Regions from separate parts of the Peribacillus sp. V2I11 genome, predicted to be linked through region 2. Evidence: riboswitches for the same ligand, from Rfam matches in the RefSeq annotation. Region 2 holds a riboswitch; the other holds the start of a gene.
What was found. A riboswitch is a leader RNA that binds a small molecule or an ion and turns the genes downstream of it on or off. The one in region 2 is predicted to bind glycine.

Region 1 (16,233 bases), on a different contig from region 2:
AGCAAAGCTTTCTCCCACAAGAAAGCCATGCTCTTCTGTATAATCTATTTGTGTCTCTTCATTTAAATAGCGCTTTGTAAAACGATCGATTCGAATCTGGATATCACCATATTCAATAAAAGTATCGTTTCGTCGTGGTTCTTCAAAAACAAGCGTAAACTTGATAGACATCCCACATCCACCTGCTATATTAGCATCAATCCGAGGAGATTGATCTTCTTTCAACTTCATTGTTTCCAGCTTGTTCACTGCTGATTTCGTTAGTGTTATAACCATCAAATCCCCTCCTTCTCTCCATTATCATGTTTTTAATCCTCAAACATTTTATTTTACACAAACATAAGCCTGGTAGGAGAACGATTGAGTGGATGTTGAAACGACCAAGAAGAAAACCCCAAGACAAAACAAGTTCTCTCCTATTCATTACCGACGGACCATTACAACCTGAAATTAAATTTATTATGTCACCACTTCATTTTCTCTCACAGCTTCCTCTTCTTTTGTGTAACGCAATATAGGTTGTCTTGCTGCTTGCACTTCATCTAATCGTCCTATGATCGTTGTATGCGGTGCTTCTAGTACAACACCTGGATTTTCCTCCACTTCTTTAGCAATTTGAATCATTGTATCTGCAAAGGTATCGAGGGTTTCTTTTGACTCTGTTTCTGTCGGCTCAATCATCAAACATTCCTCTACATTTAACGGGAAGTAGATGGTCGGTGGATGGTAACCGAAATCAAGCAGCCGTTTGGCCATATCAAGGGTTCTTACACCCAGTTTTTTCTGTCTTGAACCGGATAACACAAATTCATGCTTACAAATTTGTGAATAAGGTGCTTCGAAATATGGTTCTAGCCTTTTGCGAAGATAGTTTGCATGGAGGACTGCACTTTCCGATACTTGACGTAGACCTTCAGGTCCCATTGTACGAATATAGGTATACGCACGAACAAGAATCCCGAAGTTTCCATAATAACCTTTTACACGGCCAATGGATAATGGTTGATTATAGTTCAGTACATAGTGATCCTTATCTTTTTCAATGTGTGGCACCGGCAAATATGGAATCAGCTTGCTTTTTACACCAACAGGACCAGCACCAGGACCACCTCCACCATGAGGAGTTGTAAATGTTTTATGAAGATTTAAGTGCACGATGTCAAAGCCCATTTTTCCCGGTGTTGTTTTCCCTAAAATCGCATTGGCATTGGCCCCATCATAATACAGTAAGCCACCTGATTCATGCACCACTTTAGAAATTTCCACAATTTCTTTTTCAAAAAGGCCAAGTGTGTTTGGATTGGTCAGCATTAGGGCTGCTGTATCATTATCCATATGTTTCTTTAATTCTTCCAAATCGACTAATCCATGTTCATTAGATGGAATCGTAACCGTTTTATATCCGGCCACTGATGCACTGGCAGGGTTGGTACCATGGGCTGTGTCTGGAACAAGTACTTTTGTTCTTGTCTCCCCTTTTTGTTCATGATAGTTTTTGACCATCATTAAACCGGTCCATTCTCCTTGAGCTCCTGCTGAAGGTTGTAACGTCACAGCATCCATACCTGTAATTACAGCTAAATCTTCCTGTAATTCATATAAAAGCTTTAGTGCTCCCTGCACCGTTTCGGCTGGCTGATACGGATGAATGCGGCTAAAACCGTCGAAACGAGCCACATCCTCATTGATCTTCGGGTTGTATTTCATCGTACAAGAACCAAGTGGATAAAACCCATTATCAATCCCATAGTTTTTATTGGAAAGTGCTGTGTAGTGGCGAACAAGCTGAAGTTCTGACACCTCTGGGAGTTCTGCTGGTATGTCACGAATCAAATGCATAGGAAGCTTATCTTTTAAATCGATTTTGTTGACATCACTTTCTGGAAGGCTTGAACCAATTCGACCAGCTCGACTGATTTCAAAGATTATATCGTTGTATTCAACCATGTACAATCGCCTCCAATACATTTACAAATTGGTCAATCTCTTCTTTTGTCCTTTGCTCGGTTACCGCAATGAGCATTTGATTTCCTAAGCCGTAATCACGGTCTAAATCAAATCCTCCGATGATTCCTGCTTTTAGAAGCTCGTCATTGACTACCTTAGCCGGAAGTGGAAGCTCGACAATAAATTCATTAAAAAATGGTGCTTGATTCATAATCTTACAACCTATTTCTTTAAGACGTTTTGCCATGTAATCAGCTTTATCGAAGTTTAGCTGTGCCATATGTCTAATTCCCTGCTTTCCAAGTGCTGTCATGCAAATGGAGGAAGCTAGCGCATTTAACGCCTGGTTAGAACAAATATTGGAAGCTGCTTTATCACGGCGAATATGCTGCTCACGTGCTTGCAATGTTAGCACAAATCCTCTTTTTCCTTGTTCATCTGTTGTTTGACCCACGATACGTCCAGGTATTTTGCGCATAAACTTTTTATGAACCGAAAAGTAACCACAGTGCGGACCACCAAAGCTCATTGGTATCCCTAAGGGCTGCATATCACCTATTACAATGTCTGCTCCAAGATTACCTGGTGGTTGCAAAAGCGCTAATGCCAGTGGATTAGCACTAACAATTAACATAGCGCCTGTTGTCTCGGCAATTTTCTTAATTTCTTTCAAATCTTCAATGGAACCAAAAAAATTTGGGTATTGGACGATAACAGCTGCTGTGTATGGATCGATTTGTTCTTGCAGTTTCTCTAAGTCTGTACAGTCCGTCGCAAGATTCACCTCTTCCACTGTATACCTTTGACCATCTGCTACTGTCTGTAAGATGGCACGGGATTCTGGATGAACCGCCTTTGATACAAGTACTTTCGAACGTCTTGTTGATACAACTGCAAGTGATGCTGCTTCTGCAAGGGAAGTAAAGCCATCGTACATGGAAGAATTTGCAACATCCATTCCTGTCAGCTCACATACCATGGTTTGAAATTCAAAAATGGCTTGTAATTCTCCCTGGCTAATTTCTGGCTGGTAAGGGGTATAAGCTGTATAAAATTCAGAACGGGAAATCATATGATTCACAACACTTGGAATGTAATGATCATAAGTACCCGCACCAAGAAAGATTGGATTTTGATTGGCATGTTTGTTTTGCGAAGCAAGCTGATGCATCTTTTTCAACAGAAGTGGTTCAGGAATTGCATTAGGGATGTTTAACTCCTCTTCCAGACGAATATCATTCGGGAGATCTTCAAACAGCTCCTCTGTCGAAGAGATTCCAAGAAAGGATAGCATTTCCTCTTGATCTTGTTTAGTATCAGGAAGATAACGATAGGTCGCTGTCATTTTATTCCTCCCCTTCATTCACAAAAGTTTCGTATTGATCTTCATTTAGAAGTACTTGTAACTCTTCTGAATTAAATAGTTCCACTTCTACCAACCACCCTGCATCATATGGCTGGTCATTGATCATTTCAGGCGCATCATCTAACTCCTCGTTTACACGAACTACCTTACCTGATACAGGGGTATAGATTTCAGAAGCTGTTTTAACCGACTCGATCGATCCTATTGATTCATTAGCCGTTACTTCATCACCCACTCCCGGATTTTCAACAAAAACGATATCACCTAATTGTTTTTGGGCAAAATCAGAAATTCCAATACGCACTCGGTTTTCGTCTAATTGTAGTACCCACTCATGTTCCTTGCTGTATAGTAGGTTAGCTATCACTTTTGTCATTGTTTTTTCTTCCTTTCACTCATAAAATTTATTAATATTTACTGTAGGGTGCTTACTCTTTCGTGCAAGGTTAAGAGATTATCCTTTTTTATAGAACGGTGCTTTTACCACAATAGCATCAACCATCTTCCTACGAATTTCCACTTTAAGTTGTGTTCCTAGGTCAGCATTTTCTGCTGATACAAGCGCAAGACCTATGCTTTTCTTTAAAGACGGTGAATGGGTTCCGGATGTAATAAAACCAATTTCCTCTGACCCTCCTGAAAACACTTTATAACCGTGACGAGGAATGCCCCTTCCTGTCATTTCAATTCCAACTAATATTCGTTTTACCCCTTCTTCTTTTTGTTTTGTAAGTATGGCTTTGCCGATAAAATTACTTTCTTTGTTCGTTTTTACGACAAAACCGATTCCAGCTTCAAGAGGGCTGATTTCCTTTGTGAGCTCTTGTCCGTATAGAGAAAGACGTGCTTCAAGGCGAAGAGTGTCACGTGCACCGAGTCCGCACGGCTTTAAGCCGTTTTCTTTTCCAGTTTCCAGTAGCTTTTCCCAAAGTGCTGGCGCCTTGTCCGCTGCTAAATTAAAGCTCAAATCCGTCTTCCCCTGTGTAACCCGTACGGGATACAAGCACGTCCGTAATGCCATCCAGATTAACATGTTGAGTAAAGTGGAAAACTCCAATTCCCGATAAATTGATTTCCGTTAGCTTTTGTAAAATGCCTTCCGCCTTTGGACCTTGAATGGCGATCAGCGCGATGTCATTTGAAATATTACGAAGTGTCACTTCTCCTTTAACATGTTGCTTCATCCAGTCGTAATCTTTCTCAATGTTTGCTGCATTAATCACGAGAAGAAATTTATCATTTTTCAGTTTGTAGACCAATAAATCATCCACTGTCCCGCCAGATGGATAACACATCGCGGTATACTGTGCTTGATTAATGCTAAGCTTTGTTACATCGTTTGTGACAAGGTAATTAATATAGCTTTCTGCATCTTTCCCTTCAACAAGCACTTCCCCCATATGAGAGACATCAAAAAGTCCTGCTTCCTTTCGGACAGCATCATGTTCTTCTAAAATGTTTGAAAACTGGACTGGCAGTTCCCAACCACCAAAATCAATGACTTTTGCTCCGTAATTTTTATATGTTTCAAAAAGCGGTGTTCTCTTCAATCCGGTTGCTGTGCTCATTGCTACACCTCCAATTAAGATCTCTTGCTAAATAACTGTTCTTTTACCCTTTTACCTGTTTCGGTCATTGCAAGACCACCAAGTGCTGTTTCTCTAAGTGTTCGAGGCATTTCCTTTCCAATCTTGTACATGGCTTCAATGACTTCATCACATGGAATACGACTTTCAACACCTGCAAGAGATAAATCAGCAGCTGAAAAAGCAATGGATGTTCCAATCACATTTCGCTTAATGCAAGGCACTTCAACAAGCCCAGCAACTGGATCACAAACGAGGCCCAACAGTGATTTTAAAGCAATGGCTGTTGCATTAACCGCTTGTTTAGGTGTGCCACCTTTTAATTCTACAATGGTCCCTGCCGCCATCGCCGTTGCAGAACCGACCTCTGCTTGGCATCCTCCTGCTGCTCCAGATATAAAGGACCGGTTGGCAATGACATACCCAAGGGCACTTGCAGTGAACAGTCCCATGACTAAGTCTCTGTAGGAAGTTCCGTCATTTTTGTGAAGCGAAAACAATACTCCGGGTAATATACCGGCTGCTCCGGCTGTCGGAGTTGCAACAATGACTCCCATTCTCGCATTACTTTCAGATGTCGCCAGTGAGAAAGTCATGGCATCGCTAATATAACTTCCTGTAAGAGAGTTACCTTGATTCACGTAATCGTACATCTTAACGGCATCACCACCAGAAATGCCACTTGGTGCAGTAGAGGTGTCTTTTTTACCGTTCTCAACAGCTTCCTGCATTTTAAATAACCGTTCTTCCATCATGCTGATGATCGTCTTTTGATCTCTCCCCGATTTTTCTATTTCCATCATCAACATGATTTCACCAATCGTTTTCTGTTTATGTGTACAAAATTCAATTAGCTCGTTCATTGACCGAATTTCCATCATGCACCCTCTAACGACGTTTTTTTCAACACATATGAATGGTAATGTGTAGCAAGTACCGAAAAGTCATCGCTAGTGCTTAAACGAATATCAACCATTTCATCACCAATCATAAAGATTTTAGATAAACCGCCTCCAAGGGATGCCCCACCTACCTTTACCAGCCATTCCCCACGTTTTGCCGTAACGACTGTTGTATTCGGATGTTTAAAATAAGGGCAGCTGCCTTCAAATTGAAATTCGTAATCTAGTTCATGTTCTTTAGTCAGCTCCATGGCATTTTTAATCCTGGAATCATCCGTATCCATGCCAAGTAATCCGCCAAGTAGGGCTTTATCTGTTCCGTGACCTTGGTGCGTTTCAGCAAATGAATCGTAGAAAATAATGTTCGCCTCTTCCGGACAACCACCTAATAGTTCATGAATGAACTTCCCCATTGATACAACACCAGCAGTATGAGAACTAGATGGCCCTACCATGATAGGGCCGATAATGTCAAAACAACTTTGGAATTCCATGTTGTTTCTCCCTTCTTAGACCGTTATAGGCTGTTGAAACAATGGATATCCTTTACAAATCTCTTTTGTTGTTTCTTTTGCTTTTTCTAGAACAACTGTATCTCCATTGCTCTTTAAAACAGCCGCAATCACTTCTCCGATTTTAACCATTTCTTCCTGCTTCATACCGCGTGTCGTTAAAGCCGCTGTTCCCATTCGAATGCCACTTGTGACAAATGGGCTTTCAGTATCATAGGGAATCGTATTTTTGTTAACTGTTATACCCGCCTCTTCTAGTAATCGTTCTGCTTCTTTTCCGGTTAAATTCCATTGGCGAACGTCTAATAGGACGATATGGTTGTCCGTTCCACCTGAAACAAGAATTGCGCCTGCTTTTTTTAATGTTTCGCCAAGTGTTGCTGAGTTTTCAATGATTTGTTTGGCATAGATTTTAAAGCTCGGTTGCAATGCTTCTTTAAAGGAAACCGCCTTTGCCGCAATAATATGCATGAGTGGCCCTCCTTGAATCCCTGGGAATATAGCTTTATTTATTTTCTTTATCATGTCTTCATCATTTGTTAAAATGATCCCGCCACGTGGACCGCGTAAAGTTTTGTGCGTTGTGCTTGTCACCACATCCGCATATGGGATGGGCGATGGATGAAAACCTGCTGCCACGAGCCCCGCAATATGGGCCATATCCACCATCAGTTTTGCTCCAACTTGATCGGCGATTTCTTTAAAACGTGCAAAATCAATTGTTCTTGGGAAGGCACTTGTCCCCGCAATAATCAATTTTGGTTTTTCTTTTTTCGCGATTGCTTCAAGATCATCATAGTCTATCAAGTGAGTATCTTCTCTCACCCCATAAGACACAATATCAAACCATTTCCCCGAGATGCTGACAGGACTACCATGAGTTAAGTGTCCTCCATGCGAAAGGTTCATCCCCATCACTTTATCGCCAGGCTGAAGCAGGGCATAAAAAACAGCTAAATTTGCTTGTGCACCGGAGTGTGGTTGTACATTTGCATACTTAGCACCAAACAGCTTGGTAAGGCGTTCAATCGCTGTTTGTTCCACCACATCTACATATTCACAGCCTCCATAGTAACGCTTCCCTGGATATCCTTCTGCATACTTATTAGTGAGGACAGACCCCATAGCTTCCATCACTTCTTTACTTACGAAGTTTTCTGATGCGATTAATTCTAACGTATTATGTTGTCTTTCCCTTTCATTTTCCATGGCATTATAAATCTCTGAATCATAGTTTTGTAGACTCATATTCAAATATCCTCCTCGAGTTTCTTCCAAGCTACCTTTCCTCACAAAAAAGACAGAGGAAAGGCAGGATAAATATCCCACCTTTCCTCTGTCCTTTTTACCTGAGAGATTACCTTCGATATGAAACATAATACAAAACAATCTGTCTTGTAATATTCGTTTCATCAAAAGGATTCCCCTTTGGTGGCTTTTCAGCTCTCTCCAGAGGTGCGTCCAATTGTAGTCTTTTTACCTGAGAGTTTCTATCCCAAGGTTTTTTTGGGAATTGCTCCTTCGGTGCCGAATCGATTTCTTCGGTCTCTCCCACAATTATCATCCGCTTATATAAATTTCCATTATAATTGTATGTTAACGGGTTTAAATGAAAATTTCAATAATTATCTGAAAAAACTTTATTTTCAGAAATTTAAACATAGACAGTATAGATCTTTCTGACAGTCCATAAAGTTAGAAGTTTTGTTATTCAAAATTATAACTGTTTTTCTGAATTCCAATAAGTTTCTATATCTAGGCGTAAGCCGATCTACTTTTGAACGGTTGCTAAGAAAAGCGCAAGATGGGAAAGGACATGAAGTCTATATTTTTAACACAATAGATGTATGGAAAAAGAGAAAATTAAGGTATTGTGAGATTTGCGAGAATCCTTGCAGCAATAGAGATTGCTTAGGAACTTCCTCCTCCTTCTCTTCTTTCATTTCCTCCTTAGGTTCAGCGGTGGTTTCATTAGTCTTCTCTTCTTTCGCAACTTCCTCTTTGTCCCAACCACTTGCCATATTAGCTATGACGATAATTGCTAGAACCCATACCCACCACTTATTTGGCCTCTTTAGATTGATTTTCTTTTCCTTACTCATTTTGGATTCTTCCCCTTTACCTTACAATATTAGTATCTACACTATGTTACCATCTCCTCTTCCCTGTATTAATAGTAAGGTAATCACTTTCCATCTCCTTAATTTGATTGCCTTTTTTATCAATATCCCTATTTAAATCTTGGAGATTTTTAATAGGGAGGGATGAAACAGCATCATACAGGTAATGGGTTATTTTCCATTCCCTGTACGACAGATGCATATTGAATGAGATAAATATGTTTGGGTAGGTAAAGCCCCTTCTTTTAGTTGTTTAATATGACTCTCAGTTCACCAATTTAAGTATTCCTGTAATGGACCATAAGTCTACTATCAATCAAGTAATCATTTCTTTGTAGCTATTTGAATTCACTTTATTTACAGTAAAATCAGCTATATCAACTTGGTAGTAATTTGATAATTTATTTAACATTATATCTAATTCTTTATTGCTATATAAACCTACTATCACTTCATTTAAAATAACTGTATTGTTTCTTTCCATTCTATTTTCCTCCTTTTGATTGAATAATTTTTCATCTTTCATTTGCATTTTAGAACTGACGGAAATGAACATAATATGTTCTTTCATTAGGAACCTCTAATTGGATTTTCTTAAACGCAGTGACTTCTCACTTCCCACTTTTCCTTACAGCATGCCCATCCAAATTCGTTGCATAGTGGGCTACCTCTTTCCCTGTAAATTTCTAATGAACGATAGCGCATCAACGACATGCGATGACGGGAGTGGCAGTTTGTAAATCAAAAGCAGTCTCGGCCGTATTTTCCTTCTCAAGAAGACTTCCATATCTACTCTATTTATTTTCTTCTAATTTTTCATCTTTAGAAAACGCTCTTTTCCGTTAAATCCATAGGCCCTGGACGAATAACCGAACCGCTTTTTCCATACTCTTGCTACATTCTCAGAGTCGTACTCAAATTCCCTTTTTTCTAATAATTCCAATCCTTCCCTAATGTCATCCATTTCGTAATCAATCCCATTGTTGTTCATTTTCAAGAAGTGACCACTCCCTGCTTTTCCTGCATATACATTTTCTACAGATATATCTCTGAAAATGGGCTCTACTATGCGCCAAGCTTCAAGGTCTCCTCCAATCTTGAAACAAGCCTCTTTTCGAGCACCTTCCTTTCCTTCAGAGGTCACGATATCCATAAAGCTCACACCATATCTCTTTAGCCTGTTGTACCGGCGAATGGTATCATTATAGTAGGAATTTCCAGATTGAATTAAAATATCGCCAATATTTAAAAACGGTGTCACTTCACTAATTACTACATCAACTGAATCTGGAGGAACCATAAGCCAAATAAGTCGGGGTTGCTCTAATGATTTAATGAGTTCTACTATATTAGTTGTTCCCTTAGCTCCGTATCTTTCCATTTCTTCTACAGCACCGGAATCTAAATCATAGGCCACAACGTCGTGGCTTTCTTCAATTAGGTTTTGCCCTAAGTTTAATCCCATTTTTCCTAAACCGATTAATCCAACTTTCATCGTGATGGCCTCCTTTTTAGAATAGAGTACTTCTAATTTGTGCTTCTTTCCTTTTACATATTGGTAACTTCGTTATATTTATTTAGTATAAAAATTCACCTTATTATCTAAAGCCCCTGTTGCTTTAAATATGGGTCACAGCATGGTATTTCCGACGTTTAGGATACTTAAACGCATTCCTGTCTAAAAATTTATTACGTAGAAAAGTCATTTAATCCCCCCTGTATTCTTCCTTGATTGTAAAATTATAGTGTAGTAAGATTCTAATGGATGTACCAAGAATAGTTCTTGCGGTGATGATCCTCTATGTATATAAAAGTATAATATCTATATTTTTTAATTGTAAGTACGCACTTTTTTATTATATAGTATTATAAAGTACACTATTATTTTATGACCTGGGGGGAAAATAAATGGGACATCTGCGTGACAAGACGTTTTACTGTGAAAAAGAATTGACACTTTCTATTATTGGCGGTAAATGGAAAATGCTTATTATGTGGCATCTGGGCAAAGAAGGAACCAAGCGATTTGGGGAACTAAAATCTATGATTCCTGAAATTACGCAGAGAATGCTCGCTAGTCAATTGCGAGAGCTGGAAGATGACCTAATTGTTCACCGTGAAGTCTATCCTGTTGTTCCACCAAAAGTTGAATATTCTCTGACCAAAAGAGGAGAAAGTTTGATGCCAATTCTTGAATCCATGTATGACTGGGGCAGTGAGTATATGGAGACAGTCTTGAATAACCAAGTAGATAGAAAAGAAGAATCCCTCTAGGAGAAAAAAGCTTCCCTCATGAAGGATTAGAAAATAATCCTTTATGGCTCCTTTTCTGAAAGCGCTATCTTCGTTATGGACAGATTAAGAAAAAAACTTTAATTAAATAAATTGGACACTAAAAACCACATGGAGAAACCTTTATAAAGGTTCCTCCATGTGTTTTTTTAGCCTGTTAACCCATATCGGCGGACGGTATACGAACTCTATTGTATTAGATTAGTTGCTTACTACTCACTTTACGGTCTATTTAATTACCTGCAAGAAGAAGTACCACGATTTTCTTTTTTAATCACATTACCCTTTAACAACTTCTACATAATAGGGCTTCAAACACAATTCTTCAACAAATTTTCCAAAAAGCAACTCTTGGTATATTTCACTTATCTTCCTTTCTTTACCTTACACACAGTATACTTTTGAACACTATATGATATAAAAGTGGGTACTTCTCATTTAAATAATTAGAGAATACAATAAATGTAGTATCAAACAAAAAATTATTTAAGGAGTGAAGTATTTATGAAACTTCAATTAGCATTAGATCTTGTAAACATCCCACAGGCAATAGAAGTAGTTCGAGAAGTAGAGCAATTTGTCGATGTAGTAGAAATTGGAACTCCTGTTGTCATTAATGAAGGTCTTAGAGCAGTAAAAGAAGTTAGTGCAGCATTTCCTAATTTAACCGTATTGGCAGACCTGAAAATTATGGATGCTGGCGGATATGAAGTTATGAAGGCATCTGAAGCTGGTGCTTCTATCATCACAGTTCTTGGTGCGACGGATGATGCAACAATCAAGGGTGCAGTGGAAGAAGCTAAAAAACAAGGAACGCAAATTCTTGTTGATATGATCAATGTAAAAGATATCGAAAAACGTGCGTACGAAATTGATGCACTGGGCGTTGATTATATTTGTGTGCATACAGGGTACGATCTTCAGGCTAAAGGAGAAAACTCATTTGAACAGCTTCAAATAATCAAACGCGTTGTTAAGAATGCGAAAACTGCTATAGCAGGCGGAATTAAATTAGATACATTGCCAGAAGTCATTGAAGCACAGCCTGATCTTGTCATTGTAGGCGGTGGTATTACTGGACAAGATAATAAAAAAGCAGTAGCTGCAAAAATGCAAGAATTAATTAAACAAGCGACTTATGCTTAAGAAAGGTATGTGAATTATGAAGACTACTCAATACTTAGCTGAAATTGAAAACGAATTAAATCGGACAATCGAATTAATATCTGAAGATGAAGCTGAAAAATTGGTGGATCACATACTTAAATCCAAGAAAATCTTTGTGGCTGGTGCAGGTCGTTCTGGGTTTATGGCCAAATCTTTTGTTATGCGCATGATGCACATGGGGTTAGATGCCTTTGTAGTAGGAGAAACGGTAACCCCTGGTTTAGAAAAAGATGATATTTTAATTATCGCTTCTGGTTCAGGAGAGACAAAAAGTTTAGTGTCAATGGCGGAGAAGGCTAAAGGTTTAGAAGCATCTGTTGCAGTTGTCACGATTTCCCCTGATTCAACTATTGGAAAAATAAGCGATTTAGCTATTAAAATACCTGCCAAGCCTAAGGCAGGTGCAGATAGTGACTACAAAACTATACAGCCTATGGGGTCTTTATTCGAGCAAAGTCTCTTGTTATTATTCGACTCTATCATATTAAGCGTGATGGAGCAAAAGGAATTAGCCGGCCAAACTATGTTTGGAAGACATGCAAATCTAGAGTAGGTTAGGCTTAGTTATGCTTATACTCCTAAATGCATGACAAAAAATTGAACATACTAAATCAGGTTTTGATAAAAAAATCTTTAGACAGAAACATATAATCTAAAAAGAGCTGTCAAATTAGAGATTCTAATGCCTTCCCAAATTTATGTATGAATCAATATCATTCTAGGCAGATTTCACCAATAGGTGAAGCTGCCTTTTTGTAAATTTAGGTGATAATTTACACTTATTTCAAGTTCTATTTTGCACGTATTATTGTTATTTTTCATTTGTTTTGTCGTTTTTTTGTCTTCGAAAAAGACGTATAGAAGGGGTACCGCCAACATTTCGGAATTTTACACGAAGCAAAACCCGGCAAAAAAAAGCCATTTCCTACTGTAGCTCAGATCCAAAGTTTGATTAAATTAATACAAGAAACCTTGAAAATGAATAAATAGAAAGGACATGTTTTGAAAAAAGATTAATCAAAACATGCCCTTATACTATTTAATTGGATTATTCTTTTATAAAAAAGATTGATCATTTTTGTGTTCCTTAATCAACTAACGCACCCGTTAGTTTAAGTGGAAATCTTCACAAACTTTTTTTTATCTTAGGCTTTGTTAAATAGTATTGTTGTTTTTCAGATATAAAATATGGGAACGTCCGATTTGGACGTTCCCGTTCTTATTCCATTAAAGCCCCCCTATAATGGAATAACTGTAAAGCTAATGAAGCTTTTTTAAAAGCTGCGTTTCGCTGCCCAAGCACCTTGCATTTTACTAAGGAATACAATTTGCCCAATATGATATGCGTCGTGCATTGCTAAACTCTTCAGTTCAAGCACTAATGAATTATCTCCTGGAATCTGTCTATACAAATCTTCATGTTCAGATTTTGCTAGTATTTTTCCAAGTTCACGATGAACATAAAAGTATTCTTGTTTTGTTTCCTTCCAATTTTCTAACGTCTCAGTAGGTAATCGAAATGTAGAGTCATTATTTTCTGCCTGTGGTTCATTCGCTGTTTCACCAAGAAATCGCATCAGATATCTCTTTTCAAAGAAAAGTAAATGACAAACTAATTCCCAAATGGAATTCATTGCCCCATCAGCTGGTTTCCAAATTGCCTGTTCAAAAGTGATGTCCTCTAGCACTTTTTCAAGTGGTGGAAACCAGTCTTCTTCATCTAAGCAACTTGCCCATTGTTGTAACAAAAGTGTCTTTACATCCATTTTCTATTCCCTCCAATTTAATCCTAGATTGAATTTATTATTGCTTACCTTACAATAGATTCGCATCAGTTAAAGAGTATTCCTCTAGACAGAATTTCTTTTATTACTTGTTCCATTATTTCACCTTCTAAAAGATTAGGTTATCGTATTAATTATTGTTCAACTATTCTGCCCCGATAGTTGCATAAAGAAAGAGCTGCCTTAAAGACAGCTCTGATCTTAAGCTAACGCACCTGTTAGCTTAAGAAGAAAGTAGCCCGAACAATCTTAATAATGAGTACAAAATAAAACCCACACCAATAAATATAATTAAAAATCTCATTATCCAAGGTAATTTAGGAGGAGGGAAAAACGCAATAATGCCAACGGTTAGAAAAAGAACACCCACAACAAAACTAAATAAAACTTCCAAACAATTCACTTCCCCATTTAATCTTACATATTATGGGGTCCTACCACATGCCCATCAAGCTAACACCAAAGAGTACTTAAAGTAGATCTATTTCTACAAGATAATCGTTCATGCAATTAAAGAAAGACATGCCAAATAAGCCTCTGATAGGTCATTTTTTTTCGCTATGCTGCACTCTTGTGACACATGGTATACTGATAGACAACACCCAATATATCAAAGACTGTCTTTTTCTCATAACGGTGGGATTTTCGCCCGTTTTTCTGTAGGAGGACAAACAGGCGAAGTAGAATCTTTGATAGCTCTTGGGTGCTTTTTTGTATCGCTTGAAACAGCAGTAAAAAATAGTCTTTGATGATATAAATAGCTTTATATTCACTAAGTTCTCGTTTTTTCTGGATGAGGAGTAGTTGTCGCATTTGAAACATGGTAGAGGAACAGAGAAGAATGCCAATCAGTTGACCATAGAGATGACATTCTAATCGCTCTTTTTTGATCTCTTTACAATCATCTATTTCAAAGAAGGATTTCCAAGTTTTAAAGAGTAATTCGATTTGCCAACGTAAGGAATAAAGATCGTGAACATGTTCCGTTGCAACATCTTCGGGTAGAGCATTGGTTATGTATACATTCATAGCACTCAATCGTTTACTGCGTTCTTTCATGACAATCCCTTTCTTTTTCTCCTTTAGGGCTTGATTTTCCCACCGTTTTCGGGTTTGTTCTTCCGTAAGCCGGTGGATAATGACTCTAGTCGGCAACTTTTGATACTGGCCAATGTAAACGTCAGAGATCTCATAGGTTTGTCCTGGTTTTAATTGATGCATAATCTCTTCCATATCCAATTGAATATACTCGGTTTGTTTTTTGACCGTTCCATTTTTGAAGTATTCGGGATTAGAATTTCGCAGATAAATCCGAGTGTTTAATTTTAAGCGAGAGATATAATAGGCTCCTTTCTTACCCATTTGATAGAGATCTTTCAAGTCAAAATAACCTAAATCACGTATACATAAGTCACCCGTTTCTACCGTTTGTAAGCACGTAGAACCGTAGGTTTTATCATTTTGTTTACCAGGTCCTGAGTGAACGTGCAGGAATTGACCACTGAGGAGATCATATTCTAATTGAACCTTTACGCCAGCTGTATGACTACTGCCTCCAGATCCTTGATAGGCTGAGGCAAACATGTCTGGGAGTTGAAAGGTCGTAGAATCCAAGTTTCGTATACGCTGAAACTGAGAAGCGTAACGATGAGGAAGAGCCTGAGAGGCATATAGCTTTTGAGTAAGCAAGGAAGTAAATACCTGTTCTAAGAACTTGACAGCCGAAGGATTAAATCGTTGATTGAGTCCTTCAGGACTTATCAAGACTCCCGTTGAAGATTCTAAACAACTACATAACTGTGTTAGGGAAGTACTCGCTACTTTTTGGCTTAACCACACGCACAACGCTATTAAATCTTTAGCTTGGTACTTACTCGTCCTTTGAACAAAACCTACCTTTTTAGCTAGCTCTTGGAGAGCTTGTGGAGCCAAGGATCGTTGTAGTTCCTGTGAAAAGAGGGTAAGTTCGTCTGAAATTTCGCGACTCATAAAAAAACACCAGCCTTTCCATGATATTACAGAAAGGATAGCGTTTTTTTCGCTTTCGGGGAAATGATTTGCCCTTAGCTTGATGGGCATGTGGTGGAACCCCTAAAAGGGGAACGTTAGACGGTCAAAAAATTGAAGTGAAAAATACTTCTGCTACACCAGGGGATTTTCAAGAAGAAACGCAAATATGGAATATTGAAGTAACAAGCGAGCAAACCGATACTGAAGGGAAAAAGCAAAAGGTTATCACTCCCTATTCTGTCTTACTTAAAGCCAATGGCGACACTTGGAATGTGGACGGGGTGAGGATCGATGAGTGAACAGGCTGCTGTTGAATCAATTGGCAAGGAAGAAGTTAACCAAGGATCTAAGTAGTGGAAATGGTTGATTGGGGGCAGTTTGTTAGCTTCTTCGCCTTTGCTGGTTATGCTTCTTCTGTTATTCGGGTTTATGTTCATGTTTCTCATGATCTTTGGAACGATGACGGAAGAAGGTGAAACAAAGATCATTGGAGGGGAGATTTCGCAAATTGGAGAAAATGAAATCCCTGCTGAATACCTTCCCGTTT
Region 2 (16,233 bases):
TGGCTTTTCGTGACGACGAAAAACAGCCCGATCTCGAGGCAGGGCTTATTCAGGTCTATCTGCCAAAGGATTTTAAGGTAGTAGAAGAACATGATAATAATTTGATTTTACAAAAAGGTGATAAGATTTATATATTATTTGTCAATCCAAATGAAAAAGAAGACAGCTCCGTTTTATATTTGGCAATGAAGCAACAAAAGGATCAATATGTAGTGCTGCATTCTTTTCAAACTGATGATAAATTCGGCTTTATCTCGATCAAAGAGATACCGAAAGAAAAGTATGAGCTTGCAGTGGGGATCGGAGGGGTGAAGCTGACAACCGAAACGGATAAAGATCAATTAAAAACCGATGCGAAACAAATGATGGAAATCGTTTCATCCGTGCCCCAGAAATAAGATGACCCGGTCGTTCAACCGATCCGAATTAATGGTTGATTCGCGGAGAGTCTGGTATGATGGGATTATAAAAAATAAGGTGTCATTTAGAGCAGGAGGAATATTCAAATGGAAAATTTACAAACCGTTGAGCAATATGATGCATTGAAAAATGAAGGCAAACATATCTTTCTTTTTTCAGCAACATGGTGTGGAGATTGCCGTGTAATCGAACCGATAATGCCTGAGATAGAAACGAAATTTCCTGACTTTACATTCATTTATGTTGACCGTGATGAATTCATCGATGTGTGTGCAGCTAATGATGTATTCGGTATACCAAGTTTCATTGCGTATGATAATGGCAAAGAGCTAGGCAGATTCGTAAGCAAGGATCGCAAAACACAAGAACAAATTGAGGAATTCATACAATCACTATAATCAATTTCCCCTTCTCGCTGGGGATTTTTCAATGAAGAGGAGGGTCAGTCATGAAAATGGATAGCACGAAGCTGAAAAATATCTTGAAGGAACGCCTAAAAGATGGGAATCGCACATTCAAATTCGATAGCAAGCAAGATACGTTACGGGTGGAGAATGTGAAGACCGGGAAAGGGATCACCATCGAGTTGCCTCCTGTACTTGCTAACTATGAAAACGTACAGGAAAAAGCCATCGATGAAATTACCTATTACGTGGAAGAGGCCCTGAATGTGATGGGGGAAGAACACAGCATGGAGGGCAAGGAGAAATGCATTTTCCCAGTCATTCGCTCGACCTCCTTCCCAATGGAATCCGAAGAAGGAAATCCATTTTTATTCGATGAGCATACGGCTGAAACCCGGATTTTTTATGCCCTTGATTTAGGGAAAACTTACCGTCTCATAGATGAAAAGATGATTCAACGGGAAAATTGGCAGGGTGACAGGATCCGTGAAATTGCCCTTTTCAATGCCCGTTCCCTATCCACTGAAATGAAGTCGGATATCGTTGCAGATAATGCATTTTATTTTTTGAACACGAATGATGGATATGATGCCAGCAGGATCCTGAATGAATCCTGGCTTCGGGAAATGAAGGACAAGATCGAGGGAACCATGGCTGTGGCCATTCCCCATCAGGATGTCATCATCATTGCCGATGTGAAGAATGATACGGGCTATGATATTCTTGCGCAAATGGCGATGAGCTTCTTTGCCAGCGGTCATGTTCCGATTACGGCTCTATCATTCCTTTATGAAGAAAATGAGTTGGAGCCCATCTTCATTATGGGTAAAAACAAAAAGCGTGAACAATAATATATTGAATCACAAAAGGACCGTGTCAGCATCTGGCAGCGGTCCTTTTAAAGTTTAGTAGAGTCTCCTTAACTTCAACAAGGGAATCAGGAAAAGAGTTGATATTTGTTATTTAATGGGTAATAATATAATTGGAATATTTCGGAAATATAAAAATGAATCCCTGAATATCAAACTATATAAGCGGATGAACGTTGTGGGAGATTGCAAAGCATTGAGCCACCGAAGGAGCAAGTTCCAAAAACATCCCTTGGAGCAAATCTCTCAGGTAAATGGAACCGCAGCTGGACGCAACTCTGGAGAGCGCGCAGGAAGTGTGCCGCCAACGGGGAAATCTCCATGACCAAAATGGAGCTAAACTCTCAGGTAAAAGGACAGAGAAGGGAGCAGTTAGTTTACGCAACCCTTCTCCGTCCTTTTTGTCGTCCAATATAAGAATGGGTCCATTGCAATTAATTGAGCAGAAGCGGCTTTTGCTTAGACGAGGTAAATGTAGTTCCGGCATTATAAAAAGATTTTCATTGGTTTTCCGGAGGTAGTTATGCCGATTATAAGAAATATTGAATTATTCTTTCCAGAGGATAGACAGGCAAATTTAATCTTTTATAGGGAAACAAGATGTATCGCTTCTTTATACAGTCGTTTGCTTCCGGAATTCAAAACGGATGAATATAAGGGAATATTGATTAATTGTGTATCCGGCTTGAGGCATAATAAACAAATTAGACGCTGATTCGTTTATTATGTTTAATTTTAAATCCGTTTTCGCTGAGATTAATATGAAAGAGTTTTTCTCTTTGCCTACGGACCGAAGGAAAAAAGAATATACACTTGAAGTTATGCAAAAACCTTTAGAACAAGTAGCAAAGGAACTTAATTGTGATATTGGCCTTTTTAAGGATATCCATCAAAAAATAATAAACCTGGACTTTGAGAACAAGTGGATTTATGCGAAGAAAAGCAGCCCTAACAGAAAATATTCTTGCAGTATTGTCTGTGAACAAGAAGTTCTTTATAGAAGAGAACGGATTATGAGAGAAATTGATACAGATGAACAGCATCTTTTCAGCAAATTAGGAAAAATAGGGTGGACACACAATCATAAAGTTTCATTTTCAGATCCAGATTATAAAACTAAATTTATAGTCACCTTTTTGGAAAGGAATAGCTCCGGGAGCTTATATTGGAAATGTGAACAGCAAATATTCCAATAGAATCCTTTTTAATAATACCTAGAATATCCGAAGCTTTAGTGAAGCAACTAAGTAAGGACCTACAAGCAGGGTCCTTTACTATTACGCTGTTTATCAACAATGATATTTAACAGAGCATGATGTATAAATGCTATACATGGGACACGAAAGGCATACCTGACCAACAAATCATAATCAAATAGGGGGAGAATAATCGTGAACGTGAAAAGCAAATTAATGAACATGCTGGAAGCCCGTAAAGGGGAAATGGTTCAAATTCGCCGTCATTTACACGAGAATCCGGAACTATCCTTCAAAGAAGAGAAAACGGCACAATATATCATTGATTTTTATAAAGGGAAAGATGTGTCGATTCAAACGAATGTAGGAAACGGATTAGGGATCATCGTATCGATCGAAGGCGGAAAACCAGGGAAAACGATAGGTCTCCGTGCGGATTTCGATGCATTGCCGATTACAGAAGAAGCGGAGGTCCCGTTCCGTTCAAAAAATGAAGGTGTCATGCATGCCTGCGGACACGATGGGCATACCGCGTATTTATTGGTATTGGCAGACTGCATCAATGAGCTGAAAGATTCCTTATCAGGTACGATCAAAATAATCCATCAACATGCAGAAGAAACACCCCCAGGTGGAGCAAAAAGCATTATGGAATCAGGGTTTTTGGATGAACTGGATGCTGTTTTCGGAATCCATTTATTTCCTTCTCATCCAGCAGGGGTTGTCGGGTATCGCGGCGGCTATTCGATGGCTGGACGGACCTATTTCAAGTTAGCGATAAAGGGTGTAGGCGGCCATGGTTCCTCCCCGCATATGGCTAATGATGCCATTGTGGCAGGCGCCCACTTCGTGACAGCCGTACAAACCGTAGTCAGCCGTCGGTTGAACCCTTTTGATATGGGCGTAGTCACAATCGGCTCCTTCGATGGAAAAGGAAGCTTTAATGTCATAAAAGATCGTATAGAAATTGAAGGGGATGTCCGTTATATGACAGCAGAGACCCAACAGCTGATCGATAAGGAAATCCACCGGATCGTCAAAGGGATAGAAACGGAATTTGATGTTCAGTGCGAACTTGCATATGTGCCGGATTATCCTCCGTTATATAATGACCCTGAACTGACTGGATTCGTGAAAAATAGCCTGGAAAGCATGAATGACAAAGATATTAAGAAGGTCGTGGAATTTCCGGTTTTCTCAGGTTCAGAAGATTTTTCATATTATGCAGAAAAGATTCCTGGCTGCTTCTTTTACATTGGCTGTAAACCGAAAGGGGTGGAGAAGGCATATTTCAATCACCATCCTAAATTCGACATTGATGAAGATGCCCTTTTGATCGCTTCCAAATCAGTGGCGCAGGTTGTATGCAGTTTTTATGAATGGAAATAGTCCCTTTGGTCTTTGTTTACAAAAAAAACGCTGGAACCCACAAAACACCGTTCGGTATTAACGAACGGTGTTTTGTGGGTTTCGGCAGGTATTTGGATGCCACCGGAGGTTTCGTGAAGGATGAAGCAGTGAATTGCCAGTCTGCTTCATGGGCTGCATGAAAACTTAATCTCTTTGTAAACGCGATTTAACAGCGGTGTTTTATTTAAATAGTAGACTAGGGACTAATGTTATTTCGTGATGGATAGGTTTAAACTCATTTCAGAAGGGGTTTAATAGGGTAGGAGTTCTGCGAAATACGTTAAGTTAGTAAGAATTCGATAAAAAAAAAGATACTAATCCCAATTTAGCTTAAATTTTCTCGATATTTTTAAAATAACTGGTAGAATTAGTTACATACTACAGATGTAGAAAGAGTGATAGTTTTGAAATGGCTAAATAAGATGAAAAAATGGTTCCAAGCAGAGGAAATTATTGAAATCGAAGAAATTATTATAGATGAACCGCTTGATGAAGAGACATTAAGGAAAATGGATTTTTCGAAGCTTTCGAAGTCAAAGGAAGAAGAAATAAAGGTTTATAATCAAAAAGTGGAAAAAATGTCCCAGACGCCAGACCCGGATACGAAAATCCTGTTTCAATATCCAAAAGGACAGTTCAAGTTTCCGCTCATTCCAGACCGGGAGCAGAACAAACGAAAGCCCAGGGAAAGAAACAGGGAAGAAAACGAACCCAAACAGGGGAAGAATGTGACCAAAGAAACGACGAGAAGGCCTGTAAGGGATCCTGAACCAAAACGGAGAAGCTTTGATCGGGAGGAAACCTCAAAAATAGTCCCGTCAAATACTCCATTCCGCCCAACGGAAATTCCTTCACCCATTTATGGGTTCCGTCGTCCGGAAAAAAAAATAGTCCCTTCTGAAGAAATTGTCGAATATGAATTAGAAAGCAAAATGCCTGTCCTTAAAAAAGAAGAACCTGCCATCGAGATTCCGGTATCCATTCCTGATATCTCAAAAGAAGTGTCCCATGAGGAATTGACGGTAGAACCATCCGTTCTTATACCGGAACAAGCGGAAGAAAAAAGGGGAGATTCGGAGATACCCGCTTTCTTTCGGAGGAATTCCATTGAATCCCTGCCAGAAGAAGCAGTAAGCGAGCCTAACGTAATTGAGCCTGCGGTAGAAAAAGAGGATATTGAACAGGACCAACTCGATTTTGGACGCGAAGTTGCTGTATCCATCATGGAACAGGCGGACGCCACACCGCCTGAAGCTATATCGGTTCCTGGGGAGGTTGCTGTACAACCAACTGAACCATCCGTCAGTCAAGGGACACTGCCTGAAAGTGATCAATCAGAGGCAATACCTGAAGTGCAGCATAAACGTCCAAAAAAACATATCCCATTTAATGTAATGATGCTTAAGCAAGATCGGGAAAAAAATGACTTCATGAATAGAATGATGCCGGAAAAAAAAAGCTTTAATTCGGAAAGGGCAGTAGTTTCACCTGATAAGCGACCAATGAATGATGCTGCTGAAACGGAGGCAGTACAAGCGAAACCATCTGCAATTCCTGAACGGAAACCGGAGGAAGGCAGAGTTATTTTGAAAGAGGAGACTCCGGTCATTACACCAACCTTTCTGGACACTAAGGTTGGTTCAGAAACCGCCGCCGTGCCTGAGAACACAGTTGAATCCAATATCGTTTCGAACCCTGAGCCGCTCTTTGAACAGGAAACCCCCATTTCTGGAAATGGGTATCAAGAAGCAGTTTATACAGAGGCGGCAGCAGAAAGTGGCCAGGGCGATAACCCGGCAGTTTTTGGCTCCGTGGAAGCGGATGATAATCCATACTATGTGTTTCCGAATATAGAATTGCTGACACCTCCCACTTATGCTGTTCATGATGATGAGTGGCTCGAGGAACAGACTTTATTACTTGATGAGACATTGAAAAATTTCAATGTCCGTGCTAAGGTCGTCAATGTCACTCAAGGACCTGCAGTAACTCGTTTCGAGGTGCATCCGGAGCCGGGGGTGAAGGTGAATAAAGTGACGAACCTGATGGATGATATCAAGTTAAGCCTTGCTGCTCAGGATATGCGGATGGAAGCGCCTATTCCGGGTAAACATACAATTGGCATCGAGATTCCGAACAGGAAAAGCAAACCGGTATTTTTGCGGGAGGTTTTGGAAAGTACTGAGTTTCAAGAGCATGAATCACCGCTTGCTGTGGCTTTAGGACTCGATATATCCGGTCAGCCGATTATCACGGATTTGAGAAAGATGCCGCATGGATTGATAGCCGGGCAAACGGGATCGGGGAAAAGTGTCTGTATCAACACCATGCTGGTCAGCTTGCTGTATAAAGCGACGCCGCAGGAGTTGAAATTACTGTTGATCGATCCGAAAATGGTCGAGCTTGCCCCATATAACCGGATCCCGCATTTGGTCAGTCCAGTCATAACCGATGTAAAAGCCGCTACGGCTGCGTTGAAATGGGCTGTTGAGGAGATGGAACGGCGTTATGAATTGTTTGTACATGCCGGTGTACGTGATATCACCCGCTTTAATGACCAAGCGGAAAAAGCCGGTCAATATTCAAGCAAGCTGCCTTATATCCTGGTGATCATCGATGAGCTTGCGGATCTAATGATGATGTCCCCGGCTGATGTAGAGGAAGCGATTTGCCGGATTGCTCAAAAGGCCCGTGCCTGCGGCATCCATTTGATTGTAGCCACTCAAAGACCTTCAGTCGATGTCATAACTGGATTGATCAAGGCAAATATCCCGACAAGGATCGCTTTTTCGGTTTCTTCACAAGTCGACTCCCGGACAATCATCGATAGCGGCGGTGCCGAAAAATTATTGGGAAGAGGAGATATGTTATTCGCTGAAAACGGCTCTTCAAAAACGGTGCGCCTGCAAGGGACTTTTGTGAGTGATGAAGAAATCGATCAAGTCGTCAACCATGTTAAACTGGAGCAGCAGCCGAAATATCTGTTTGAACAGGAAGACTTGCTGAACAGGGCCCAGGTCACGGAAGAAGCGGATGAACTGTTTTTCGAGGCCTGTGAATTTGTCGTGAGCCAGCAGGCTGCATCTGCATCGAGTGTCCAAAGGCGTTTCCGTGTCGGTTATAACCGTGCAGCGCGTCTAATAGAAATGATGGAGCAACAGGGAGTCGTTTCCGAATCCAGGGGCTCAAGGCCCAGGGATGTATTGATTACGGAAGAAGAACTGGAATTTTTACATGTTAATTAAGAGAACCTAATAAAAGGAAATTGTATATAATGTGAAAGGGTGAAAACCCTTTTTTATCCCCTTACTTGAGGGAAAATCCAATGATTTGATAAATTGGCATCTGCCTGACATGGATGAATGAATAAAAAAGTGATATAATAGTTTTTTGTTGATGAATGAATGAAAATATATGCTTGAAAAACCTATGAAGAAATTGCGTTACTAACAAGTCTCGTAATGGGAAAACAAATAAAAGATGACGTCATATACTGTCATACAGGTAGACGATTGGTGGAGGTTCGCTTTATGACTGCTTACCATTTTGTGGGAATTAAAGGGTCGGGTATGAGTGCTCTGGCACAAATGCTGCATGATATGAATATTGAAGTGCAGGGTTCCGATTACGAAAAAGAATTTTTTACACAATTGGCATTAGAAAAAGCCGGGATTAAAATCCTTCCTTTTAACGAGGAAAATATTCAACCTGGAATGACCATCATTGCAGGTAATGCGTTTCCGGATAGTCATCCGGAAATCGTGAGGGCAAAAGAACTTGATTTGCCTATTATCCGTTATCACCGTTTCCTAGGTGATTTCATGAAAAACTTCATCAGCGTGGCCGTTACGGGAGCTCATGGTAAAACATCGACGACCGGCTTACTTGCCCATGTAATGGGGGGCGCTAAACCGACATCCTTCTTGATTGGGGATGGAACGGGTAAAGGAATCGCGAATTCTGATTACTTCGTATTCGAAGCATGTGAATATCGCCGTCATTTCCTTTCCTATTATCCGGATTATGCAATCATGACGAATATCGATTTTGATCATCCTGATTATTACGCCAATGTCGAAGACGTGTTCGAGGCTTTCCAATCGATGGCCCTTCAAGTCAACAAAGGCATCATTGCGTGCGGGGATGATGAGCATTTACCACATATTCAGGCGAAAGTACCGGTTATTTTTTACGGATTTGCAGAAGGAAATGATTTTCAAGCGAAAAATGTTTCCGTCACTCCGGATGGCACGACTTTTGATGTGCATGTAAGGAACAATTACTATGATACATTCACTATTCCTACTTTTGGAAAGCATAATGTGTTGAATGCACTTGGTGTCATTGCACTTTGTAAATATGAAAACTTGGATACGGAAGCTGTGAAAGCCCAATTGCGGACTTTTGGCGGAGTTAAACGCCGGTTCTCCGAAAAGGAAATCGGAAGTCAGATCATCATTGATGATTATGCACACCATCCGACCGAGATCTCTGCAACTGTTGACTCGGCGCGTCAGAAATATCCAGAGCGTGAAGTTGTTGCGGTATTCCAGCCGCATACTTTCTCGAGAACGCAGGCATTCCTGGATGAATTCGCCGACAGCTTGAATTTGGCTGACAAAGTATACTTATGTGAAATTTTTGGATCTGCTCGTGAACATCAAGGGAAGTTATCGATTGAAGACCTTCAAGATAAGATTCCCGGTGCCGAGCTGATTACGGAGAACACAACATCAATATTGCAACATCATGAAAACAGTGTCGTGTTATTCATGGGTGCGGGGGACATTCAAAAGTTCCAAGCAGCCTATGAGCATTCACTGCAGGTAAAATAAAAAAAACGACCATCCGTTAGTAACGGATCGGTCGTTTTTTATTGGTTTTTCCCAGCACGTCATGCTGCTGGTTTTTATGTTATTTTAAATTTTCTGGATTTAAGTTTTCCAGTTCCGGTAAAACGAAGCGTCCGTCCTTACGTATCAAGACGTCATCAAAATGGATTTCCCCGCCGCCATATTCAGGTCGCTGAATATTGACCAGGTCCCAGTGAATGTCTGAATGGTTTCCGTTAAAGGCATCATCATAGCATTGTCCGGGAGTGAAATGAAAACTTCCATCAATTTTTTCATCAAAGAGGATATCTTGCATCGGGTGTAGAATATAAGGATTTACACCAATTGCAAATTCACCGACATATCGTGCGCCTTCATCAGTATCAAAAATTTTGTTGATGCGTTCCGTATCATTCGCAACCGCTTCAACGATTTTTCCATCCTTGAATGTTAACTTCACGTTTTCAAAAGTAAAACCCTGATAAGGGGACGGAGTATTATACGAAATCACTCCATTGATGGAATCTTTAACTGGAGCCGTATATACTTCACCGTCAGGAATGTTCAGCTCACCCGCACATTTGATGGCTTTAATGTCTTTGATGGAGAAGGTTAGGTCCGTACCGGGCCCAGATAAGCGGACCTTATCCGTTTTATCCATCAATTCAACAAGGTTGTCCATTGCTGCGCTCATTTTGCCATAGTCGAGGTTGCAGACTTCGAAATAAAAGTCTTCGAATGCTTCTGTGCTCATTTTGGCTAATTGGGCCATGGAATTTGTCGGGTAGCGAAGTACGACCCATTTTGTTTTTGGCACGCGGATATTTCTATGTACTTTACCGACTGTCTGTCCATGAATCGCTATCTTCTCTGAAGGGACATCGGATTGTTCATTGATATTATCCCCGGCACGAAGCCCGATATAAGCATCCATCTGGTTCATTACGTTTGCTTCAAACTCACCCATCATCTTGTACTGTTCTTCTTTGGCACCCATCAGCAAGGCACGATCCACTTGGTGATCCTTTAACTGGACGAATGGGTAACCACCTGCTGCATAGGCTTCATTCACAAGTGCGTTAACAAGTTCACGCTGCAAACCAAAGTTTTCGATCAAGATTCTTTCACCTTTTTGAAGCTTCACGGAATAATTGATTAAGTTTTTGGCCAATGTACCAATTCTGGGATCTTTCATAAAAAATACCTCCATTGTTTAAATTCGACTTATCGTTTCTATCATACCCGATTTCCTGCCATAAGTGTCACCCATGAATTTCATGGAGGAACTGGATGCAGACAACAATATTTCCAGATTAGGGTTTGATAGGGTATATTGAAAAAATAAATACGTTTATAATAATAGGGAAGGGGTAATTAATATCTAACAGCTATTAAATAAGTCGATTTTTTACGGAGGTGTTCCAATGGAGATTATTTTATACGTAAGTGCTGCTGTTGCAGCGATAGCTTTTTTGGTACTTGTTATTTTCCTAACAAAGGTACTGACATCACTTCAAACTACCCTGGACAGTGTGGCCCGGACGCTGACAGGACTAGAGAGCCAAATGCAGGGCATAACGCTCGAAACTACTCAGTTATTACATAAAACGAATACGTTGGCAGAAGATTTACAGCATAAGTCAGAAAACCTGAACACGGTGGTGGATGCCGTGAAGGATGTAGGCACATCCATCTCTAGCTTTAATTCTTCCATCCAAAAGGTTTCCCATAAAGTGCAGGCAGAGATTGATAATAATCAAGAACGAATCTCACAAATTGTACAATGGAGCAATGTAGCCTTGGAGATCAGGGACAAATGGAAATCCAGAAGCAAACAGGCTGCCCCGACCCCAACCGAAAGGGCGGAGTTGGAAAGGGAAGCACTGGAAACTGATAACCTACCTAAAAAAAGGTTTTTACGTTCTAGATCTTAAAATCTAGTTAAATAAAAATGAACTGAAAATTGAAAGGGGAATGTATTATGACTCAAAAAGAATTTGCGGCAAAGGACTATCAGAAATCTTATGAGGACGAACGCGACTCGATCAATTCGAAGGACTTTATGATTGGCGCCTTGATCGGCGGGATGATCGGAGCGGCTACAGCTTTGTTCATGGCCCCGAAAACAGGCAAGGAATTAAGGAATGACTTCAATGAACAAGCTAAAAACATTTCAGAGAAAACAGAAAGATTAAGACAAACGGCGATGGAAAAAGGTACAGTCCTTGCTGATACTGCAAAAGAAAAAACAAGCTCCGTCACGGAAATCGTTTCCAACAAATCTTCAAATATCGTCAATAAAGTGAAAAGCCTAAAAACGGGAAAAGAAAACGGCGATGCGGCTGATGATACGACGAATTCAAGCAATAAGGATATAGATGTAACCGGAACTTCCGATTCTCCTATCGTATCCGTCGAAACGAACTTTGCTAACGGCAATGACTCGGAAAATAATCCTGCAGATCCTACAAGCGGAAACAAGGATGCGGCAAAATTAAAACTTGATGAAGCGAAAAAGGCATTTGATGAGACAGAGAATAACCTAAAGAAATAAACTCCTTGGATTCCTTTAATGGGGATGAAGAGGCATAAAGGGACGAAGAATAAGGCGGTGAAGTGCTTCGATGGCTTCATCGCCTTTTTGATGGTAAAATTTATATGGACAAGGAAAGGAGACTGTTTTATGGTCATGAGTAAAATCGAAACAGAAGAACAATTCAATGAGCTTCTAAAAGAGGATACATTCCTGCTTTTCAAGCATAGTGTAACATGCCCGGTCAGTGCTGAAGCATTTGAACAGTATGAGAGGTACATTTTAGGTAACGAACAACTTAAAACGGGCTATTTAGCCGTTCAGGAAGCTCGTCCACTATCCAATTATGTGGCAGAAACATTTGATGTCAAACATCAATCACCTCAGGCCATCCTGTTTAAAAGTGGAAAACCTGCCTGGAATGAATCTCATTGGCGAATTACATATGATTCATTGAGCAAGGCCATTACTGAATGATTTATGAAGGCCGGATCCTTTTTTAAGGGGTCCGGCCTTTTATTATTCCATCATTAACTGAGGGCAAAAGGATTTTTAAATGATCTCCAGGGGAAACCTTTTCTTGAAAGGCCGTTCCCTGTTCATTAGCATGCAGGGAGTCCAGGCAGCTTGTAACTCTTTAATCATTCTTGGATGGCTCCAGGCAAGAGGCAGACTATTTGATCATGTTCCAAATGCTCTTGAGATAAAATATCAATTAAATTATAGCTTTCTTGTTCTATTTCCAATATAATTCCTACAACGGATTGTTCCAATATTCAGTCTAAATCGTTTTTTATTGTTGAGCAGCACCCGCATTTATGCATTTATAACTTTAATGCTTAAAAGCGTTTAATTATTAAAGAAAAATATAGTGACATTTTTGGACACTTCATTTATAATTGATTTAATCATACATGAAATATTCTAAATTTTTCATTGATAAAACAATTGGGGTGGATGTTCGAGGATCCAGATGGGATTTTTTTTAGTTTGAGTCCGCTGAACCGATTTCTATTTTAAAAAACGAAGGGATGGATTTGTAATGAGCAACAAAGAGCTTGATGGACTTCGTAATCAACTGGATGATGTGAACCTTCAGTTATTACATCTTATTAATCAACGTGCTGAACTTGTACAGGAAATTGGTCGCGTTAAAGAAAAACAAGGTGTAAACCGTTACGATCCCGTCCGTGAAAGAACAATGCTGGATCTTATCGAAGCCAATAATCAAGGACCGCTTGATCTTGGTTCGATTAAACATATTTTCAAAGAGATCTTTAAATTGGGCTTGGAGCTACAAAAGGATGATCAGAAGAAAACGCTTCTTGTATCAAGAAAACAAAAGGCTGAAGACACTATCATCGACATTAAGGGTGAATTGATCGGTAACGGGATTCCTAGCTTCGTTTTCGGGCCATGTGCCGTTGAATCTTATGAACAGACAGCTGCGGTGGCGGAAGTCATTAAAGCTAAAGGTCTGAAATTGATGCGCGGCGGTGCATTTAAGCCACGTACATCTCCATATGACTTCCAAGGGCTTGGTTTGGAAGGTTTACAAATACTTAAACGCGTTGCTGATGAATACGGCTTGGCTGTCATCAGTGAAATCGTGAGTGCCAACGATATCGAAGCGGCCATCGATCATATCGATGTCATCCAAATCGGGGCGCGCAACATGCAAAACTTCGACTTGCTAAAAGCGGCAGGTGCCGTGAATAAACCAGTTCTTTTAAAACGTGGATTGGCTGCAACGATTGAAGAGTTCATTCATGCAGCGGAATACATCATGTCGCAGGGCAATGGCAACATCATCCTTTGTGAACGCGGTATCCGTACTTACGAAAAAGCAACAAGAAATACACTTGATATCTCTGCTGTACCGATTTTAAAACAAGAAACTCATTTACCGGTCATGGTTGATGTAACGCATTCAACTGGACGTCGCGATCTCCTGCTTCCTACGGCTAAAGCGGCTCTTGCAATCGGTGCTGACGGTGTTATGGCTGAAGTGCATCCGGATCCTTCCGTTGCTTTATCGGATTCTGCACAGCAAATGGATTTCAAACAATTTGATGAATTCTACGATGAAATTAAACGTTTGAACTGGGTAACTGTATAAACTGGAAAGTCTTTAAATGATCTACTTACGGCCCTTACCAACTTGGCAAGGGCTTTTTTTAATGGTAAAATACCTATTTTTGCAGAAAAAGCTTCGAAATAAGCACTATTGGATTGCAGGAAAGATTCGACTATCGTATGATAAATAACAAGAATGAGAACTGTTCGGAAGATTGAGTCATACATAAAGTGATTTCTATGTGAATTTTATACTTGAATAGGGTATTGAATATTTGACTGAGAAGAGAGTAGGACTGCATTTTTTGCTAGGCAGATCGTTCCTAAAATAATCTTCCTTATAGAGGAAAACGCATAAAAGATTTATTTCCGAAATAATTCGGGTCTTTTATGGGGAAAATGAAAGAAATGGAGGAATGGATGAATGAATAATATAACCATTTATGATGTGGCGCGTGAGGCGAATGTTTCCATGGCCACCGTTTCCCGCGTTGTTAACGGGAATCCAAATGTAAAGCCTGCAACAAGGAAGAAAGTTTCCGATGTGATTGAGAAGTTAGGGTACCGTCCCAATGCAGTGGCAAGGGGACTGGCTTCAAAGAAAACGACTACAGTCGGGGTCATCATCCCGGATATCTCGAGCATCTTTTTTGCCGAATTGGCACGGGGCATAGAAGATATAGCCACCATGTATAAATACAATATCATTCTAAGCAGTTCTGATGAGAATATAGATAAGGAGTTCCATTTGTTGAATACGATGCTTGGAAAACAAGTGGATGGTATCGTATTCATGGGCGGCAACATTTCTGATGAGCATGTCAAAGAGTTTAAGAATTCACCGGTTCCAATCGTTCTGGCAGGTTCGGTGGATGAAAGCGGACAGGTTCCATCGGTTAATATTGATTATGAGGCGGCGGCATTCGACGCAGTGACCTTCTTCGCTAAAAAAGGCCACAAGCATATCGCTTTTGTAAGCGGAAACCCTTCCGCGCTTATTAATGAAATGAAATTGACTGGTTATAAACGAGGGTTGAAAGAAGCTGGACTTTCATTTGATGAAAGTTATATCGTTGAAGGTGATTATACATATGATTCAGGAATTGAGTCTTTTGAAAAGTACCTGGAAGCTGAAAACAGACCGACGGCATTCATCGCCGGTGCTGATGAAATGGCGCTTGGAATTGTCCATGCCGCACAGGACAAAGGGTATAATGTACCGGAAGACTTTGAAGTGATCAGCTTCGATAACACGAGATTGACATTGATGGTGCGTCCTCAAATCACGACGATCGTTCAACCTTTATATGATATAGGTGCGGTTGCGATGAGGCTTCTTACAAAGTTGATGAATAAAGAGCAAGTGGAGGAAGGTCTTGAAAAAGTGATCCTGCCACATCGGATTGAAAACCGTCAATCAACGAAATAAACTGGTTTGGAGAGTGTCCCGAGGGCACTCTCTTTTTGTTTCTCAAATGTATTCCCGAACAAAAAAAGATCGTTTTTCAACGATCTTTTGGTTAACTTCGTTCATTGCTTTTCGACGTTTGCTTGGAAGACCTGATGGGATAAAGGACCTTTTCAAGCGTCAGGGCATTCTTCTCGGTAATTTCAGGCTTCCTCGGAATGGGTTCGTATATATCCTCCATGTCATCCCATTCATTCGGTAGGGCGACAGGGGACTCAGGCTGCCAGCAATCGAGCCATTCCTTTGATAGGGGACCTGAAATATCATTATTCGTCATTTCAAGCCAGACCCTCGCCCAAGCCCTCGGGACAACGCGCCATATATCATAGCCACCGCCGCCTACTGCAATCCACCGTCCTTCGCAATACTTATGGGCCATTTCGTGGGCCAACTTTGGTATTTCCCTATAAATCTTCATGGTGGCAGATAAATGGGTGAGCGGATCGTAATAATGGGAGTCGGCTCCGTTTTGAGTTAATAGGACATCCGGTTTGAAGAATTCAATGACCTCTTTAAAGGAAGCCCTATAGCAATCGAGCCAGGATTCATCTTCAGTGAACGCATCGACCGGGATGTTGAATGAATAGCCGTAGCCTTTTCCCTGGCCCCGCTCGTTAATATTGCCGGTGCCGGGAAATAAGTAGCGCCCCGTTTCATGGATGGATAGGGTGCATACATCCGGATCATCATAAAATGACCATTGGACTCCGTCACCATGATGTGCATCGGTATCGACATACAAGACACGCGCCCCATATTTTTTTTGCAGGTATTTTATCGCGACCGAACTATCGTTGTAAATGCAAAAGCCCGAGGCTTTCCCACGGAAACCGTGATGCAGGCCACCGCCAAGATTAAGTGCGTGCAGGGACTGACCGGTCATGACGGCATCAACAGCAGTCAAGGTACCGCCTACAAGCAAGGCGCTTGCCTCATGCATTTTGGGGAAGATAGGGGTATCCTCTGTTCCTAGCCCATAATTTACTGCCTTTTCAGGGGGGAGCTTTCCCTGGCCTGCCAATCTG

Region 1: it holds a riboswitch for glycine, as region 2 does, so the genes downstream of both, glyA (serine hydroxymethyltransferase) here and QFZ73_RS18370 (hypothetical protein) in region 2, are expected to answer to the same signal.

Annotation. Positions count from the first base shown of each region.
Region 1 is NZ_JAUSYW010000002.1:143,236-159,468, forward strand. It holds gene QFZ73_RS27245 (iron-sulfur cluster biosynthesis family protein) at 1-276, opposite strand, end outside; gene gcvPB (aminomethyl-transferring glycine dehydrogenase subunit GcvPB) at 460-1,947, opposite strand; gene gcvPA (aminomethyl-transferring glycine dehydrogenase subunit GcvPA) at 1,940-3,292, opposite strand; gene gcvH (glycine cleavage system protein GcvH) at 3,294-3,689, opposite strand; partial or broken gene gcvT (glycine cleavage system aminomethyltransferase GcvT) at 3,768-4,881, opposite strand; gene sdaAA (L-serine ammonia-lyase, iron-sulfur-dependent, subunit alpha) at 4,896-5,777, opposite strand; gene QFZ73_RS27275 (serine dehydratase beta chain) at 5,777-6,295, opposite strand; gene glyA (serine hydroxymethyltransferase) at 6,311-7,561, opposite strand; glycine riboswitch at 7,647-7,769, opposite strand; glycine riboswitch at 7,772-7,877, opposite strand; gene QFZ73_RS27285 (hypothetical protein) at 8,137-8,415, opposite strand; gene QFZ73_RS27290 (hypothetical protein) at 8,750-9,004, opposite strand; partial or broken gene gnd (phosphogluconate dehydrogenase (NAD(+)-dependent, decarboxylating)) at 9,045-9,928, opposite strand; gene hxlR (transcriptional activator HxlR) at 10,342-10,707, shown strand; gene hxlA (3-hexulose-6-phosphate synthase) at 11,230-11,871, shown strand; gene hxlB (6-phospho-3-hexuloisomerase) at 11,888-12,445, shown strand; gene QFZ73_RS27315 (DinB family protein) at 13,167-13,658, opposite strand; gene QFZ73_RS27320 (IS4 family transposase) at 14,235-15,665, opposite strand; gene QFZ73_RS27325 (hypothetical protein) at 15,803-15,985, shown strand; gene QFZ73_RS27330 (M23 family metallopeptidase) at 16,065-16,233, shown strand, end outside.
Region 2 is NZ_JAUSYW010000001.1:3,749,789-3,766,021, forward strand. It holds gene QFZ73_RS18355 (hypothetical protein) at 1-398, shown strand, start outside; gene QFZ73_RS18360 (thioredoxin family protein) at 507-818, shown strand; gene QFZ73_RS18365 (DUF1444 domain-containing protein) at 869-1,675, shown strand; glycine riboswitch at 1,962-2,063, shown strand; gene QFZ73_RS18370 (hypothetical protein) at 2,455-2,889, shown strand; gene QFZ73_RS18375 (amidohydrolase) at 3,091-4,278, shown strand; gene QFZ73_RS18380 (DNA translocase FtsK) at 4,704-7,544, shown strand; gene murC (UDP-N-acetylmuramate--L-alanine ligase) at 7,830-9,134, shown strand; gene QFZ73_RS18390 (aminopeptidase) at 9,214-10,326, opposite strand; gene QFZ73_RS18395 (DUF948 domain-containing protein) at 10,556-11,065, shown strand; gene QFZ73_RS18400 (YtxH domain-containing protein) at 11,113-11,685, shown strand; gene ytxJ (bacillithiol system redox-active protein YtxJ) at 11,815-12,141, shown strand; gene QFZ73_RS18410 (hypothetical protein) at 12,245-12,415, shown strand; gene QFZ73_RS18415 (bifunctional 3-deoxy-7-phosphoheptulonate synthase/chorismate mutase) at 12,707-13,783, shown strand; gene ccpA (catabolite control protein A) at 14,165-15,169, shown strand; gene QFZ73_RS18425 (acetoin utilization protein AcuC) at 15,261-16,233, opposite strand, start outside.